Regions from separate parts of the Rhizobium centroccidentale genome, predicted to be linked through region 3. Evidence: predicted binding sites of a transcription regulator. Region 3 holds the regulator's gene; each other region holds the start of a gene.

Region 1 (3,918 bases), on a different contig from region 3:
CCGGGAGCCGAAGTTGGAATGCGAGACGAGGGCGGCGCGCGGCTCGATGCCGAAGCGCTTGATTTCCTCGGCAGCCAGCCAGGTGGATTCCGCGATTTCCTCGGCGGACGGGTTAAACGTCACATAGGTATCGGTGTAGAAGGTCGCGCCGCGCTGCGAGATGAGCAGGCTCAGTGCGGAGAAATCGCGAACGTCCGGCCGCTTGCCGATGACCTGGCGGACGATGCGCAAATGACGCTCATACCGGCCTTCGAGACCGCAGATGAGCGCATCGGCTTCGCCGCGCTTCAAGGCAAGTGCGCCGATGACGGTCGTGTTGGTGCGAACGATGGTGCGCGCTGCTTCGGGAATAACGCCTGCGCGGCCGACCAGCGAGAAATAGAGCTCGACATATTCGCGGAAGCGGGGATCGTCTTCCGGATTGATGACGGCAAAATCCGTATGCGGGCGGATCTTCAGGCCGTAGCGCTTCAGGCGCGTCTCGATGACGGACGGACGGCCAATCAGGATCGGAATGGCCGTGCCTTCCTCGAGCAGGACCTGGGCGGCCCGCAGCACGCGCTCGTCTTCGCCTTCGGAAAAGACGACGCGCTTGCGCTCGGCAATCTTCGCGGCCGCAAAGATCGGCTTCATGACGAAGCCGGAGCGGAAGACGAAGCGGTTGAGCTCGTCCATATAGGCGTCGAAATCCTTGATCGGACGCAGGGCGACGCCGCTGTCTGCGGCTGCCTTCGCCACGGCCGGCGCAATGCGCAGGATGAGGCGCGGGTCGAAGGGTGAAGGGATCAGGTAGTTAGGCCCGAAGACCGGAGTTTCACCTGTATAGGCGCGCGCCGCGACATCGGAAGGCTCCTCACGGGCAAGCGCGGCGATGGCGCGCACCGCGGCCATCTTCATCTCTTCGTTGATCGTTTTGGCGCCGCAATCGAGCGCGCCGCGGAAAATATAGGGGAAGCAGAGGACGTTGTTGACCTGGTTCGGGAAATCCGAGCGGCCGGTGCAGATCATCGCGTCGGGGCGGGCGGCACGGGCGAGGTCCGGCATGATTTCCGGCGTCGGGTTGGCGAGCGCCATGATCAGCGGCTTTTCGGCCATCTGCGCCAGAAGTTCGGGTTTCAGCACGCCGGCGGCGGACAGGCCGAGGAAGACGTCGGCGCCCGGAATGGATTCAGCAAGCACGCGCTTGTCGCTGTCCTGGGCGTAGACGGATTTCCACTCGTCCATCAGGACGTTGCGGTCCTTGTAGACCAAGCCTTCGATATCGTGGACCCAGATGTTTTCGCGCTTGGCGCCGAGAATGACAAGCAGGTTGAGGCAGGCGAGTGCGGCCGCACCCGCGCCGGAGGCGACGATCTTGACTTCTTCGATCTTCTTGCCGGCCAGTTCCAGTCCGTTGAGGATAGCGGCGGCGACGATGATGGCGGTGCCGTGCTGATCGTCGTGAAAGACCGGAATTTCCATCTTCTCGCGCAGGCGGCGTTCGACGTCGAAGCATTCCGGCGCCTTGATGTCTTCGAGATTGATGCCGCCGAAGGTCGGCTCGAGCGCCGAAACGGTGTTGACCATCTCATCGACCGTCGGTGCTGCGATTTCGATGTCGAAGACGTCGATGCCGGCGAATTTCTTGAAGAGGACGGCCTTGCCTTCCATGACGGGCTTCGAGGCGAGCGGACCGATATTGCCGAGGCCGAGTACCGCCGAACCGTTCGAAATCACGGCAACGAGATTGGCGCGGGACGTATAGTCGGCTGCCGTTTCCGGGTTGTCACGGATGGCGATGCAGGGGGCGGCGACGCCGGGCGAATAGGCAAGCGCCAGATCGCGCTGATTGCCCAGCGGCTTGGTCGCCTGAATTTCCAGCTTGCCGGGGCGTGGATAACGATGGAAATAAAGCGCCTGTTCGTCGAAGTTTCCGCTCGCCATGTTCTTGGCTGCTTTCGAAGTGTCGTTCGTATCCAACTTGCGTCTCCATTCCTGCCTGCGCTTTGAGTCTTCTGCATACATCAATCGCTTCGCCTTCACAGTATGGAATTGAGGTCGCAAAGCGTTTTTGTCGTGGCGAAACTGAATTGCCTTTTTTGCGTGAATCAAGCGGCGCACGTCCTTTGGATCGAACGCTGCGCTCCGGGCTAGCCATGTTTCGCCTTGGTATCGCCAGCTTTACAAGCGATCGTCCTGACCTTGCCGTCGCTGCGAGACGCGGTTGAACCTCGCCGCCGAGCCGCCAAGCACAGGGTTTGTCATCTTCCTGAAACACGAGTCTGGTTTTGGAATAGCCAAGGTAGGATAGGGCACGGACATAAAGTTCGTGAATGAAAACATGGACCCCCGGCATTTCCGAACGTTATTCATTTCTGACGTGCACCTCGGCTCGAAGGCCGCCAAGGCGGACTACCTGCTCGATTTTCTCCGTTACCACGACGCCGAAACGATCTTTCTGGTCGGCGATATCGTGGATGGCTGGAGGCTGAAGCGGAACTGGTACTGGCCGCAGGATTGCAACGACGTGGTCCAGAAGCTCCTGCGCAAGGCGCGCAAGGGTACGCGCATCGTTTATATCCCCGGCAATCACGACGAATTCCTGCGTGACTTCCCCGGAATGCACTTCGGCGGTATCGAGGTGGCACAGCGCGCCATGCACGAAACGGCCGACGGCAAGAAATATCTCGTGCTGCATGGCGATGAATTCGACGTCGTCGTCCGCAATGCCCGCCTGCTCGCCTATCTCGGCGACTGGGCCTATGACATGGCCATCCTGATCAATATCGGCCTTGCTGCGGTGCGCCGCCGCCTGAACATGCCCTATTGGTCCTTCTCGGCCTGGGCGAAGCTGCAGGTCAAGCACGCCGTCAATTTCATCGGCGAATTTCAGCGTGTCGTCGCCGAAGAGGCCAAGCGTAACGATGCCGATGGCGTCATCTGCGGGCACATCCACCATGCGGTCATTGAGGATCTCGACGGCGTGCGCTACATCAATACCGGCGACTGGGTGGAAAGCTGCACGGCAATCGCCGAGCATGAGGACGGCACGTTCGAGCTGATCACCTGGCGGACTATTCTCGAGACGCAGCCGGTGGATTCTCCGGTCGGAGAATTGCCGCGGCCGATCGGTGCCCAGGCGGCGTAATTCCTGCGCATCTTCACGTGGCTGATAATGGCTTGTCATAATTATTGATCGCCGCGGGACCGCCCTGGCTTCGGATTTTTCCGAAACGTTACGGTTTTGGCCATTTCTCGCCATAGTCGTATTCTCGATAGCATGATAGGGACAAGTAAGTTCCCCTTCAGGTCTGTCATGATTCCCGCAATCAAGTCCTTCCAGGGCGAGGGTGCGCCTCCATATTTCCGCCTACGCACCGCCTTGTCCTATTGCGCTCCGTTGTTCGTCAACGGAATTGCGCTGCCGTTTTTTCCCGTCTGGCTGGCGGGGCTGAATTTCAACGATCATGAGATCGGCCTGGTGCTCGCCATTCCCATGGTCGTGCGGGTGCTCGTGACGCCCATCATCGCGGTGCTCGCCGATCATATGAGCGAGCGGGCCGATGTATTGTTATGGTCGGGTGCCTTGTCACTGCTGACCGCAATCGCGCTTTACTGGACCAGCGACTTCTGGCCGGTGCTTCTGGTCTACGGCATTCAGGGCGCCACCTACGCGCCTTATGTGCCCGTGGTTGAGTCGATTGCCATGTCGGGCGTGCGCCGCTGGGGTTTCGATTATGGTTCCATGCGGGTCTGGGGCTCGATCACCTTCATTCTGTCGACCCTCCTCGGTGGCCAGCTGATCGGCATATGGGGCGGCGCGACAGTATTGCCCGTGATGGTGGCGGGGTTCATTCTGACGACGCTGATGGGTTTTTTCGCGCCGCGTATCGGGCCGACGCGCCGGCGCAACCAACCGATCAATCTGCAATCACCGAC
Region 2 (3,918 bases), on a different contig from region 3:
CGACTGTCGCTCCGCTTGATATCGACGGCCACGTTCTGGCTGTCGAATTTTTAGGTGACACCCCAATCTTCGCCAGCGCCGCCGGCGCGATCCACCGCCTGGAAGGCGGCGAGAAGATCACCGAAGCTCATCATGGGATGCTGACCTGCATCCGCGACCCCCATAGCGAGAGCCTGATTTCGGGCGGCGAGGATGGCAAGGTCCTGCGGATCGCATCCGACGGCAGCACGACGGTACTGGCCGAAGCGCCACGCAAATGGATCAGCCAGCTTGCCGCCGGTCCGCAGGGCGCCGTCGCCTACTCCTATGGCAAGAGCACTTTCGTGCGGCTCTCCGACGGGACGACGAAAGAGTTTCCGGAAGAACGCACCGTCGAAGGCATCGCCTTCGCTCCCAAGGGCCTGCGCATTGCGGTTGCCCGCTATAACGGCGTATCCCTGCACTGGGTCGGCATGAGCGCCCAGCCGGTCAATCTGGAATGGAAGGGCGCCCACACGAGCGTCACCTTCTCGCCGGATGGTCAGTTCATCGTCACGACCATGCAGGAAAATGCGCTGCACGGCTGGAAGCTGGATACGAAGCCCGGCACTGAGGCCCGCCATATGCGCATGACCGGCTATCCCGCCAAGGTGAAGTCGCTCTCCTGGTCCAACAAGGGCAAATGGCTTGCCTCGTCGGGCGCACCGGCCGCGATCGTCTGGCCCTTCCAGGGCAAGGACGGCCCGATGGGCAAAGCGCCGCTGGAGCTCGGCACCCGCGCCAACATCATGGCAACTTCAGTGAAATTCCACCCCGTCGAGGATATTCTCGCCATCGGTTTCATCGATGGTATGATACTGGCGGTGCGCATCGGTGACGCCAAGGAAGCGCTCTTGCGCCGGCCGGGCAAGGGTGCGATCACATCGATGAGCTGGAGCAAGTCCGGCAAGCTACTCGCCTTCGCCTCCGAAGCCGGCGATTGCGGTGTTGTGGATATCTCCGGTTAAAGCAATTCCAGGAAAAGTGCGCAGCGGTTTTCCGTCCGGAATTGCGTGAAAACAATGAGATGCAGAAAGACAGGATCATGCCTCAGTCAGGAACGGCAATCGCCGAAAATTCTCCTGCCCTAGCCGAAAACGTCTGGGACGTGACCCGCTGCGAAGCCGCCGAACTGGCGGCGCGCGAGCCGACGCTTGCACCGCTGCTGCAGGCGCAATTGCTTGCCGGAAGCTCCAATGCCAAAAGCCTTGCCAACGTGCTGGCCGCCCGGCTCTGCGTCGTCAGGATCGAGCATGGTGACATGCTTTCGCTGCTGTCCGACGTGTTGGCGCGATATCCCGCCATCCTGCGGGCAACCGAAGCGGACCTCGTCGCGGTGCGAACCCGCGACCCCGCCTGCACCACCTACCTGCACGCGCTTCTCAATCTGAAGGGCTTCCACGCCTTACAGACGCACCGCATCGCCCATGCGCTCTGGACGGAAGGCCGCAAGGAAATTGCGAGCTGGCTCTCCAATCTCGTCTCGCTCGTCTTCGGCCCGGATATCCATCCGGCGGCGAAGATCGGCACCTCGATCATGCTCGACCATGGCTCCGGCATCGTCATCGGCGAGACTGCCGTCATCGAAGATGAGGTCTCCATCCTGCAGAACGTCACGCTCGGCGGCACCGGCAAGGAAAGCGGCGACCGTCACCCGAAGATCCGCCACGGCGTGATGATCGGCGCCGGCGCCAAGATCCTCGGCAATATCGAAGTCGGCGCCTTCAGCAAGGTTGCCGCCGGCAGCGTCGTGGTGAAGCCCGTGCCGCCGCATTGCACCGTTGCAGGCGTCCCGGCTGTGGTCGTCCGTATTCACCGGGCCGACGAGATCCCGGCCGAGACGATGGACCAGAATATCTGATTTCACCTGAATGAAGGACTGTGGCTACCTCATGCTGAGGAAGCCCAAGGGCCGTGTCGAAGCACGAGGAGGGTGAGGAAACACCCCGCTGGCAGTCCGTGACATAAGGTAGCACTGTAAACGCTCCGGACAGGCGTCTCGTACCGTTCTGCATCCAGCACAGCAGAATCAAGTGCTTGCCGGAGATGCCATATCAATGACGCAATCGCCTGTCCGCGCCCTTCATGGAACTGTCATACTCCATTGATAGCTCGAAAGGGTTCTCTAAGCTCGGCGTGGCGCAAATGCGCCGGAGCAATGCCCCCACTCGAAGAGGATATGATGATGACCCGTCTTTCACGTCGCGCCGCCCTTGTCGCCGGCAGCGCGCTTGGCCTTGTTTTGCTCTGTTCCGCCTCCGGTGCCGCTGACCTAAACCCGGCTCCGAATACCGCGACCCCCATCAAGCATCTTGTCGTGATCTTCCAGGAAAACGTCTCCTTCGACCATTATTTCGCGACCTACCCCAAAGCCGCGAATGTCGACGGCGAGCCGGCATTCAAGGCGGCCGACAACACGCCGACAGATATCAACACGCTCGCCAATGCCGGCCTTCTCGATACCAATCCGAACAAGACCAACACGGCAAACGGCGCCGATGCGGCAGCCCCCTTCCGGCTCGATCGTACGCAGGCGGCAACCCAGTCACAGAACCATGGCTATACCGCCGAACAGGCCGCCTACAACAACTTCGCCATGGACCTTTTCCCAGCCAATACCGGCCGTGGCACCAAGGGTGCCGCTGGCGCATTCGGAACCAAGGGCCAGGTCATGGGCTATTATGACGGCAACACCGTCACGGCCCTTTGGAATTATGCCCAGCACTATGCGCTGAACGACAATTCCTTCTCCACCAATTTCGGCCCCTCGACCCCCGGCGCGCTGAACCTGATTTCCGGTCAGACCAATGGCGCCATCCTGCCGCCCGGCTATACGCTGGAAAGTGACGGCACCTATTCCAAGGGCCGCATCGTGCCCGACGGCAATGGCGGCTGGACCGCGATCAGCGACTTCGATCCGACCGGCGACGTCTGCTCGGTCGGGCAGACGGCACTGATGTATGGCAAGAACATTGGCGACATGCTGAACGAGCACAAGATCACCTGGGGCTTCTTCGAAGGCGGCTTCGACCTCTCGCTAACCAACCCGGACGGCACGACGGGCTGCAAGCGCGCGACCACGTCGACCGTCACCAAGGTCAACTACAGCGACTACATTCCGCATCACCAGCCGTTCCAATATTATGCCTCGACCGCCAACCCGACGCATGCACGCCCGTCTTCCGTGGCAGCCATCGGCACGACCGATGCGGCAAATCACCAGTACGACGTGACCGACTTCTATGCGGCACTGAAGAACGGCAACATGCCGACGATCAGCTTCCTGAAGGCGCCCGCCTATCAGGACGGCCATGCCGGATATTCCGACCCGCTCGACGAACAGGAATTCGTAACTGAGGTGGTCAACACCGTTCAGAATTCGCCGGATTGGAAGGACACCGCCGTCATTATCCTCTACGACGATTCCGACGGCTGGTATGACCATGCCCACGCTGTCGTCAATCCGTCGAAGCTCCCGGTCAAGGGCTACGACGTCCTGAACGGCGACAGCTGTTCCACCGGTACTGCCCTGCCTGGTGTCAACGGCCTGCCGGCGCAGGGACGTTGCGGTTATGGCACACGCCAGCCGCTGCTCGTCATCTCGCCCTATGCCAAGGTCAACTTCGTCGACCATACGCTGACCGACCAGACCTCCGTCATGCGTTTCATCGAAGACAACTGGATGGCCGGCGCCCGTCTCGGCGGCGGTTCCTTCGATGTGCTCTCGGGCTCGCTGAACACCATGTTCGACTGGTCCAAGGGTGACGCGCCAAAGCTCATCCTCGATCCGAAGACCGGCAACCAGGCATCGTAAATCCATAAGGGAGACGGAAATGCCCCTGACCTACCGCCGTCTCCTGTCGCTCCTCGCGCTCGCGGGCCTCTCGCTCGCGGGTGCGG
Region 3 (3,918 bases):
GGTGCCAGACCTTGTCGGCCTGGGCCTTCAATTCGGCAACGAGGTGCGGATGGGCGTGACCGAGCGAGTTGACCGCGACGCCGGCTGCGAAATCGAGGTAGCGTTCGCCATTTTCGGTGACCAGCCAGACGCCCTCGCCTCGCTCGAACCGTAGCGGAGCGCGCATGTAGGTGTCATAAAGCGGCGTGGTCTCGGCCATGGCCATATCTCCTGATCACAACTCTAAGGACCGATCGCTTCCATTTGATGAAACGGGTCCGAAAAAATCAAAAATGCCGCCTTGCGGCGGCCTGGGCACTATTGATGTTTTGCACCGCGATGTCAACAAAACTGGCGTTTTAGCAGGTGCGAGATAACGCTTGCGGGCAAAAGAGATAGGTTCGGCGGCGCCTATTGCAGAAATGCCACGCCTGGGCAGCAAGTTGGGGAAAACCTCGAAATCGATTCCTCAAGATTCTCGCGACTCTTGTCACGGAGTCAGCCTCACACTAGGTTAAAAAGCAATTGCTAGACTGCATGCGGCGGAACTAGTCACCACAATTTTAGAGCGTTTCGCGCCTCGTTCCCATGCGAGGCAATGGTGAGGGATTCTGCCATCGGAAACGCGACAGCGGAGACAGGGCATGAATTGGACAGACGAACGCGTCGAGAAGCTGAAAAAGCTATGGTCCGAAGGGTTGAGCGCCAGCCAGATCGCTGCGCAGCTCGGTGGCGTGAGCCGTAATGCCGTCATCGGCAAGGTGCACCGCCTGAACCTTCCCGGCCGAGCGAAGGCGGGCGGCACGGCAACCGCAGCGCGCACGCCGAAGCGCAGCGCAGCTGCACCCCGCGCCGCGACCTACGGATCGCGCGTTGCTACCCGCACGGTCGTCGCCCGCCAGCAGGGCGCAACCATGCTGAAGGAAGAGATCGAGATCGATTCCGTCAATGAAATCCAGTATCGGCCGGCATCGAACGTCGTCGTTCCGATCTCCCGCCGCCTCGGCCTGACGGAATTGACTGAGCGCACCTGCAAGTGGCCGGTCGGCGACCCGCTGAAGGACGACTTCCACTTCTGCGGCAATGACAGCCCGGATTCCTCGCCCTACTGCACCTATCATCAGCGCATGGCATACCAGCCGGTGCATGACCGCCGTCGTAACAACGGCTGAAAGTCACAGCAAGACAATGAGAAACGGGCCCTCGAGGCCCGTTTTTCTATTTCCGCCGCTATTTAAAGCACGTCACGATCTTTCAGATTCGCTTCCTATGCTTTAGGTTTTCCGTCTGGCGCATGTCGTTCTCGCAAAACCGCTACGCACTTTTGCGCGACATGCTTTAGTGATACCCGAGCGGCAAGCCGCTCAGGCTTCCATGGAATAGCCCGCGCCGCGAACGGTGCGGATGACATCCTGCATATTGGAGAAATTGAGCGCCTTGCGCAGGCGGCCGACATGGACGTCGACCGTGCGTTCGTCGACGTAGATATCGTGACCCCATACACCGTCGAGCAGCTGCGAACGCGAGAAGACGCGGCCCGGCGAGGACATCAGGAACTCCAGTAGGCGGAATTCCGTCGGCCCCAGTCGCACTTCGCGGCTCTTTCGATGGACGCGATGGGTTTCGCGATCCAGCTCGATATCGCCGCAGCGCAGCACCGTGGAGAGAACCTCCGGGCGGGCACGCCGCAGCATCGCCTTGACACGGGCCATCAGCTCCGGCGTCGAGAACGGCTTGACGACATAATCGTCCGCGCCGGTCGAAAGCCCGCGCACGCGCTCGCTTTCCTCGCCGCGGGCCGTCAGCATGATAATGGGCAGGCGCTCCGTCTCCGGCCGCATACGCAGCCGGCGGCAGAGCTCGATGCCCGATACGCCGGGGAGCATCCAGTCGAGGATCAGGAGATCGGGGATGCGCTCCTGGAGACGCAGCTCGGCCTCATCGCCTCTGAGGATCGTATCGACCTCGAAGCCTTCGGCCTCAAGATTGTAGCGCAGCAGAACGCTAAGCGCTTCCTCGTCTTCTACAACAGCAACTCTCGGAACCATGCGCCTATGGTCTCCTTTCTTCTCTTCCAGATTATTCCGTCACTGCGCCGACGGTATTGGCGGTATCATCCTTCGGGCGCTCGCCTTCCGGCTGCGCGCCCGTCGCCATGTAATAGATCGTCTCGGCGATGTTGGTGGCATGGTCGCCGATGCGCTCGATGTTCTTGGCGCAGAAAAGAAGATGCGTGCAGGTGGTGATGTTGCGCGGATCTTCCATCATGTAGGTCAGCATCTCGCGAAAGAGCGAGGTGTACATGGCGTCGATTTCTTCGTCGCGTTCGCGGATCGACACGGCCTTGTCGGGCGAGCGGGTCGCGTAGACATCCAGAACTTCCTTGAGCTGGCTCAGCGCCAGTTCGGAGAGATGCTCGATGCCGCGGGCGAGACGGCGCGGGACACCGGTGCCCTGCACGGCGATGACGCGCTTTGCGGTGTTCTTGCCGAGATCGCCGACGCGCTCCAGATCGGAGGCGATGCGGATCGAGCCCATGATTTCGCGCAGGTCGGCCGCCATCGGCTGACGGCGGGCGATGGTGACGATCGCCTTGTCGCCGACTTCGCGCTCGGCATGGTCAAGAACAACGTCGTCGGAGATGACCTTCTGGGCCAGGGCAGCGTCGCTGTTGACCAGCGCGCGTACGCTGTCGCTAACCATCTGCTCTGCCAGGCCGCCCATTTCAGCAATGCGGCGCGTCAGGAACTTCAGGTCTTCGTCATAGGCAGAGAGAATGTGAGTGGAGACCATTTTTCTATCCTCAAGGTGAACTGTGTGAAATGAGCCGCGCGCCTGACATCATCAACCAAAACGGCCCATGATGTAATCCTGCGTGCGGAAATCGTCGGGATTGGTGAACATCTTATCGGTGTCGTTCTCCTCGACCAGGTGGCCGAGATGGAACATTGCGGTACGCTGCGAGACGCGGGCTGCCTGCTGCATGGAATGCGTCACGATGACGATGGTGAAATTCTCCCGAAGCTCGTGGATGAGATCCTCGACCTTGGCGGTTGCGATCGGATCGAGCGCCGAGCACGGCTCGTCCATCAGGATGACCTCCGGGCTGACCGCGACGGCGCGGGCGATGCACAGACGCTGCTGCTGACCGCCCGACAGGCTCGTGCCGGCGTCATGGAGCCGATCCTTCACCTCACCCCAGAGACCGGCCTTCTGAAGACTGCTCTCGACGATATGCTCGAGATCGGCCTTTGAGCGATGCAGACCGTGGATGCGGGGACCGTAGGCGACGTTCTCATAGATGGACTTCGGAAACGGGTTGGGCTTCTGGAAGACCATGCCGACGCGGGCGCGCAACTCCACCACGTCGATGCTGTCGTCGTAGACATCCTGATCGTCGAGCGTGATCTTGCCGGTGACGCGGCAGGTCTCGATCGTATCGTTCATGCGGTTGAGGCAGCGCAGGAAGGTGGACTTGCCGCAACCGGAAGGGCCGATGAGAGCCGTGACCGTATTGGCGCGGATCTTCAGATTGACGTCGAAGAGCGCCCGCTTGTGGCCGTAATAGACCGAAACATCCTGGCCGATCATCTTGTAGGGGATCGTCGTCATCTTCTTGGCCAAGGCTCTTTCGCTGGCGGCTTCCGTCATCATGTTCATTTCGTGCGCCCTCCCTTACCAGCGACGCTCGAAGCGGCGGCGCAGCAGGATGGCGCCGATGTTCATCGCGACGAGGAAGAAGAGAAGCACAATGATGGCGCCGGATGTCCTTTCGACGAACGCCCGCTCGGCTTCGCTCGCCCACATGTAGATCTGCACCGGCAGCGCCGTCGAAGGATCGAGCGGCGATGCCGGATAGTTGGCAACGAAGGCGACCATGCCGATCAGAAGCAATGGCGCGGTCTCGCCAAGCGCATGGGCAAGCCCCAGGATCGTGCC
Region 4 (3,918 bases), on a different contig from region 3:
AACCTGGTCGGCTTCGGCTGCACCACCTGCATCGGCAATTCCGGCCCGCTGCCGGCGCCGATCTCCAAGACGATCAACGACAAGGGCCTGATCGTATCGGGCGTTCTCTCCGGCAATCGTAACTTCGAAGGTCGTATCTCCCCCGACGTCCAGGCGAACTATCTCGCTTCGCCGCCGCTCGTCGTCGCCTACGCGCTCGCCGGCTCGGTGCAGCTCGACCTGACGAAGGAACCGATCGGCGAAGATCAGAACGGCAAGCCTGTCTATCTGAAGGACATCTGGCCGACCTCGCATGAGGTTCAGGAGTTCATCCAGAAGTACGTCACCCGCGAGCTCTACGAGAGCAAGTATGCCGACGTCTTCAAGGGCGACGCCAATTGGCAGGCCGTGCAGGTGCCTCCGGGCCAGACCTATGCGTGGGACGACAACTCGACCTACGTGCAGAACCCGCCTTACTTCGTGGGCATGGGCAAAAAGGGCGCCGGCGTTTCCGACATCAAGGGCGCTCGCGTTCTCGGCCTCTTCGGCGACAAAATCACCACCGACCATATTTCTCCGGCCGGTTCGATCAAGGCTGCTTCTCCGGCCGGCTCGTACCTCCTCGGTCACGGCGTCGGCGTTGCCGATTTCAACCAGTACGGCACGCGCCGCGGCAACCACGAAGTCATGATGCGCGGTACTTTTGCCAACATCCGCATCCGCAACCACATGCTCGGCCCGAACGGCAAGGAAGGTGGCTACACCATCCATTATCCGTCCAAGGAAGAGACGTCGATCTACGATGCGGCCATGCAGTACAAGGCCGAGGGCGTTCCGCTCGTCATCTTCGCCGGCGTCGAATACGGCAACGGCTCGTCGCGCGACTGGGCTGCCAAGGGCACGAACCTGCTCGGCGTGCGCGCCGTGATCGCCCAGTCCTTCGAGCGCATCCACCGCTCGAACCTCGTCGGCATGGGCGTCATCCCCTTCGTCTTCGAGGACGGCACCACCTGGGCAAGCCTCGGCCTGAAGGGCGACGAACTGGTCACGATCGAAGGCCTGGAGCATATCAAGCCGCGCGAACGGAAGATTGCCAAGATCACCTATGGCGACGGCTCGGTGAAGGACGTTCCGATCATCTGCCGTATCGATACGCTGGATGAGGTCGTCTACGTCAACAATGGCGGCATCCTGCAGACGGTTCTGCGCGATCTCGCTGCCTGATAGGCATTCAACGCAGTTATTGGAGGCCGCCGGAAAACTCTTCCGGCGGCCTCTTGTTTTTCACGGTGATGTGTATGGCGAGCCTTCCGGTTCACCTCGGCCTCACCCCATCGTGACTTTGCGTCATCGCGCTAAACTATTATCTCTTGTTTCAGATTTTTCGGGCTTGATGTGGTCTGGCCGCCCCAAAAAGCGAGTTTTGCAGGGCCCGTGTAGGCAGACGGCGCTCGAGATTGGATGCAGAGGTAAGATAGAATGCGCCTTCGGTTTTCGGTTCCACTTCTGGCAGGCATCGCGCTCGCAAGTTCGCTGCATGCGCAGGAGGCTCCGAAGATCAAGGGCGTCGTCGAACTCTTCACTTCGCAGGGCTGCGCCTCCTGTCCTCCAGCGGATGCGGCCTTTCGCAAGCTGATCCGTCAGGGCAATGTCGTGGCACTCGCCTATCACGTCGATTATTGGAACTATCTCGGCTGGAACGACACCATGGCGTCCAAGGACAATACGGCGCGCCAATATGCCTATGCCCGTACGATGGGGCGCAGCGGAGTTTATACGCCACAGGCGATCGTCAATGGCAGGGACCATATGAACGGCGCCGATCTCGGTGGCATCAACGTCAAGCTTGACGAATTTGAGCGCCTGGGCGAGGGGCTGACGGTTCCGGTCAATGCCGCCATGAAGGGCGACGAGCTCGAGATCAAGATTGGGGCCGGGCAGGGCAAGGCCAATGTGGTTGCCGTCTATTTCGACAAGGAACAGATGGTGGCGCCGAAGGGCGGGGAAAATACCGGGCAGCAGATCGCCTATATGCACGCGGTATCCGATGTCGAAACAGTCGGTATGTGGGACGGCAAGGCCATGAGCCTCGTGCTGCCGTCGACCGTGCTGGATAAGGCCGGCCGGCGAGGCCTTGCGATTCTGCTGCAGTCGTCGACATCTTCGGGCGATCCGGCTGCCATTCTCGGGGCGACTGTTTTGACGGTCGGCTCGGACGGCTGAGCGGCTTTTCTGGAGCCCTTCATTCGGGTTGGGCCGAAAAGGCTCCATATTTGGGCTGACGGCCGAAAAGATCCCTATTTTGCGTGACGCAAAAAAGCTCCCTATTTCGGCTGGCGCCGAAAAGGGGAGGTGCCCGGCGAGGACGCATTCGGGGCTGGGGTTTAATCGATGCGCCCCGGCCGGGCCGTTTGACGCGGCGGCGCCAAACGGCCTCTATACTTCCTGTAAATTGGGCGTCGTTTTGTTTGAAATGCGGCACTGCCGCGATGCTTTGGGCCATGGGAAAGAAATTGTGAGCCGTCAGCCGTCTTGCAATTTGATGTGGCTGAGGCAAACTGTCATTCTCCTGTCATGAGATAGCCCCTGGGGGATTGATGACTGATCAGCCGGATTTGAGACACGGTGAAAGCCGTTCCGTCGATACCAATTCATCCGTCGTCGTTGATCTCAGAGAATACAAACAGAGCAAGGACCCGCTACCGGTGACCTTTCATCGGCGGGAGCTGGACGCGATTCTCTGGATCTATGGCCGCATGGTCGGCGAGGGCGAATGGCGTGATTATGCCATCGACCATTTGAAGGACAAGGCGGTTTTCTCCGTTTTCAAGCGCTCCGGCGAAATGCCGCTTTTCCGCATCGAAAAGGATCCGAAGCTTTCGGCCAAGCAGGGCGCCTTCTCCGTCGTCAATACCAACGGCATGATCCTGAAGCGCGGCCATGAGCTGAGTCAAGTTCTGAAGGTTTTCGATAAGCAGCTGAAGCTGGTGGAGAAGTAGTTCTTATCGATTGAGGCGTACGGAGAGTGCGCACCGCCTCTATCCCTTTCGGAACATCCCCCCGCAAGGGACAGGGGTATCGCATATGAACTGAAATCGCAGCTGTCCCCCTTCTCCCCAGCGGGGAGAAGGTGCCGTCAGGCGGATGAGGGGGTGCCCGCCAAGACTACGAAAATCCATGAATTCAAATCGATAGCCCCCTCATCACCCCTGCCCATAAGAGGGAGGTCGGTTACTTGCAGCCTCTTTGCCTCATGGGTACATCGAGTCTGCCGAAATCACGGCCTACTGTTTTGATAGACGAGCGGCAAACTCCCAACAATCTCCCCCTTGTGGGGGAGATGTGACGGAGGGGGTATCAGGGGTGCGACATATGCGAGATCTGCTTTAGCCACCAAACAACGTCCCTGGATAAACTGACGGATCCGGATCGGTTTCCGCACCCTCACCCAACGCCTTCTGCATCAGCATCGTATCGAGCCACCGGCCATGCTTGTAACCGGTGCCTTTCAACAGGCCGGCTTCGGCAAAGCCTGCCGCGCGGTGCACGGCGACAGAGGCGGGATGGGCGCCGCCGATGACGGCGATCATCTGGCGGAAGCCGAGCGCCTCGCAGCTTTCGACGAGCGCATCGAGCAGCCGCCGGCCGACGCCGCGACCGCGGGCTTCCGGCGCCAGATAGATCGAGTCCTCCACCATCCAACGATAGGCTGGCCGCGTGCGGAACGAGGAAGCATAAGCGTAGCCGAGGAACGCGCCGGCCTCGTCTTCGGCGACGAGATAGGGATAACCCTTGTCACGGATCGCCTCGAACCGTGCCGCCATTTCTTCCTGGCTCGGTGGCGTGATCTCATAGCTTGCCGTACCGTTCAGCACGGAATCTCTGTAAATGGCGGTGATATGGGAAAGATCGTCTGGGGTTGCGCTGCGAAGGCTGACG

What was found. Region 3 encodes PhoB, which activates phosphate uptake and scavenging genes when phosphate is short. Its sites were predicted from a motif close to TGTCATNNANCTGTCAT; they were not measured.
Region 1: the regulator PhoB is predicted to act here: its motif matches at 2,239-2,255, upstream of PH562_RS15435 (UDP-2,3-diacylglucosamine diphosphatase).
Region 2: the regulator PhoB is predicted to act here: its motif matches at 2,100-2,116, upstream of PH562_RS11235 (phospholipase C).
Region 4: the regulator PhoB is predicted to act here: its motif matches at 2,539-2,555, upstream of PH562_RS26555 (DUF2794 domain-containing protein).

Annotation. Positions count from the first base shown of each region.
Region 1 is NZ_JAQJCG010000010.1:125,815-129,732, reverse strand. Features, by position in the region: gene PH562_RS15440 (NADP-dependent malic enzyme) at 1-1,923, opposite strand, end outside; gene PH562_RS15435 (UDP-2,3-diacylglucosamine diphosphatase) at 2,321-3,127, shown strand; gene PH562_RS15430 (MFS transporter) at 3,296-3,918, shown strand, end outside.
Region 2 is NZ_JAQJCG010000006.1:254,634-258,551, forward strand. Features, by position in the region: gene PH562_RS11225 (WD40 repeat domain-containing protein) at 1-986, shown strand, start outside; gene cysE (serine O-acetyltransferase) at 1,064-1,879, shown strand; gene PH562_RS11235 (phospholipase C) at 2,204-3,832, shown strand; gene PH562_RS11240 (cytochrome-c peroxidase) at 3,852-3,918, shown strand, end outside.
Region 3 is NZ_JAQJCG010000016.1:99,128-103,045, forward strand. Features, by position in the region: gene PH562_RS20620 (aspartate aminotransferase family protein) at 1-199, opposite strand, end outside; gene PH562_RS20625 (GcrA family cell cycle regulator) at 624-1,151, shown strand; gene phoB (phosphate regulon transcriptional regulator PhoB) at 1,344-2,027, opposite strand; gene phoU (phosphate signaling complex protein PhoU) at 2,059-2,772, opposite strand; gene pstB (phosphate ABC transporter ATP-binding protein PstB) at 2,824-3,639, opposite strand; gene pstA (phosphate ABC transporter permease PstA) at 3,655-3,918, opposite strand, start outside.
Region 4 is NZ_JAQJCG010000027.1:38,917-42,834, forward strand. Features, by position in the region: gene acnA (aconitate hydratase AcnA) at 1-1,203, shown strand, start outside; gene PH562_RS26550 (DUF1223 domain-containing protein) at 1,459-2,202, shown strand; gene PH562_RS26555 (DUF2794 domain-containing protein) at 2,577-2,978, shown strand; gene PH562_RS26560 (GNAT family N-acetyltransferase) at 3,366-3,918, opposite strand, start outside.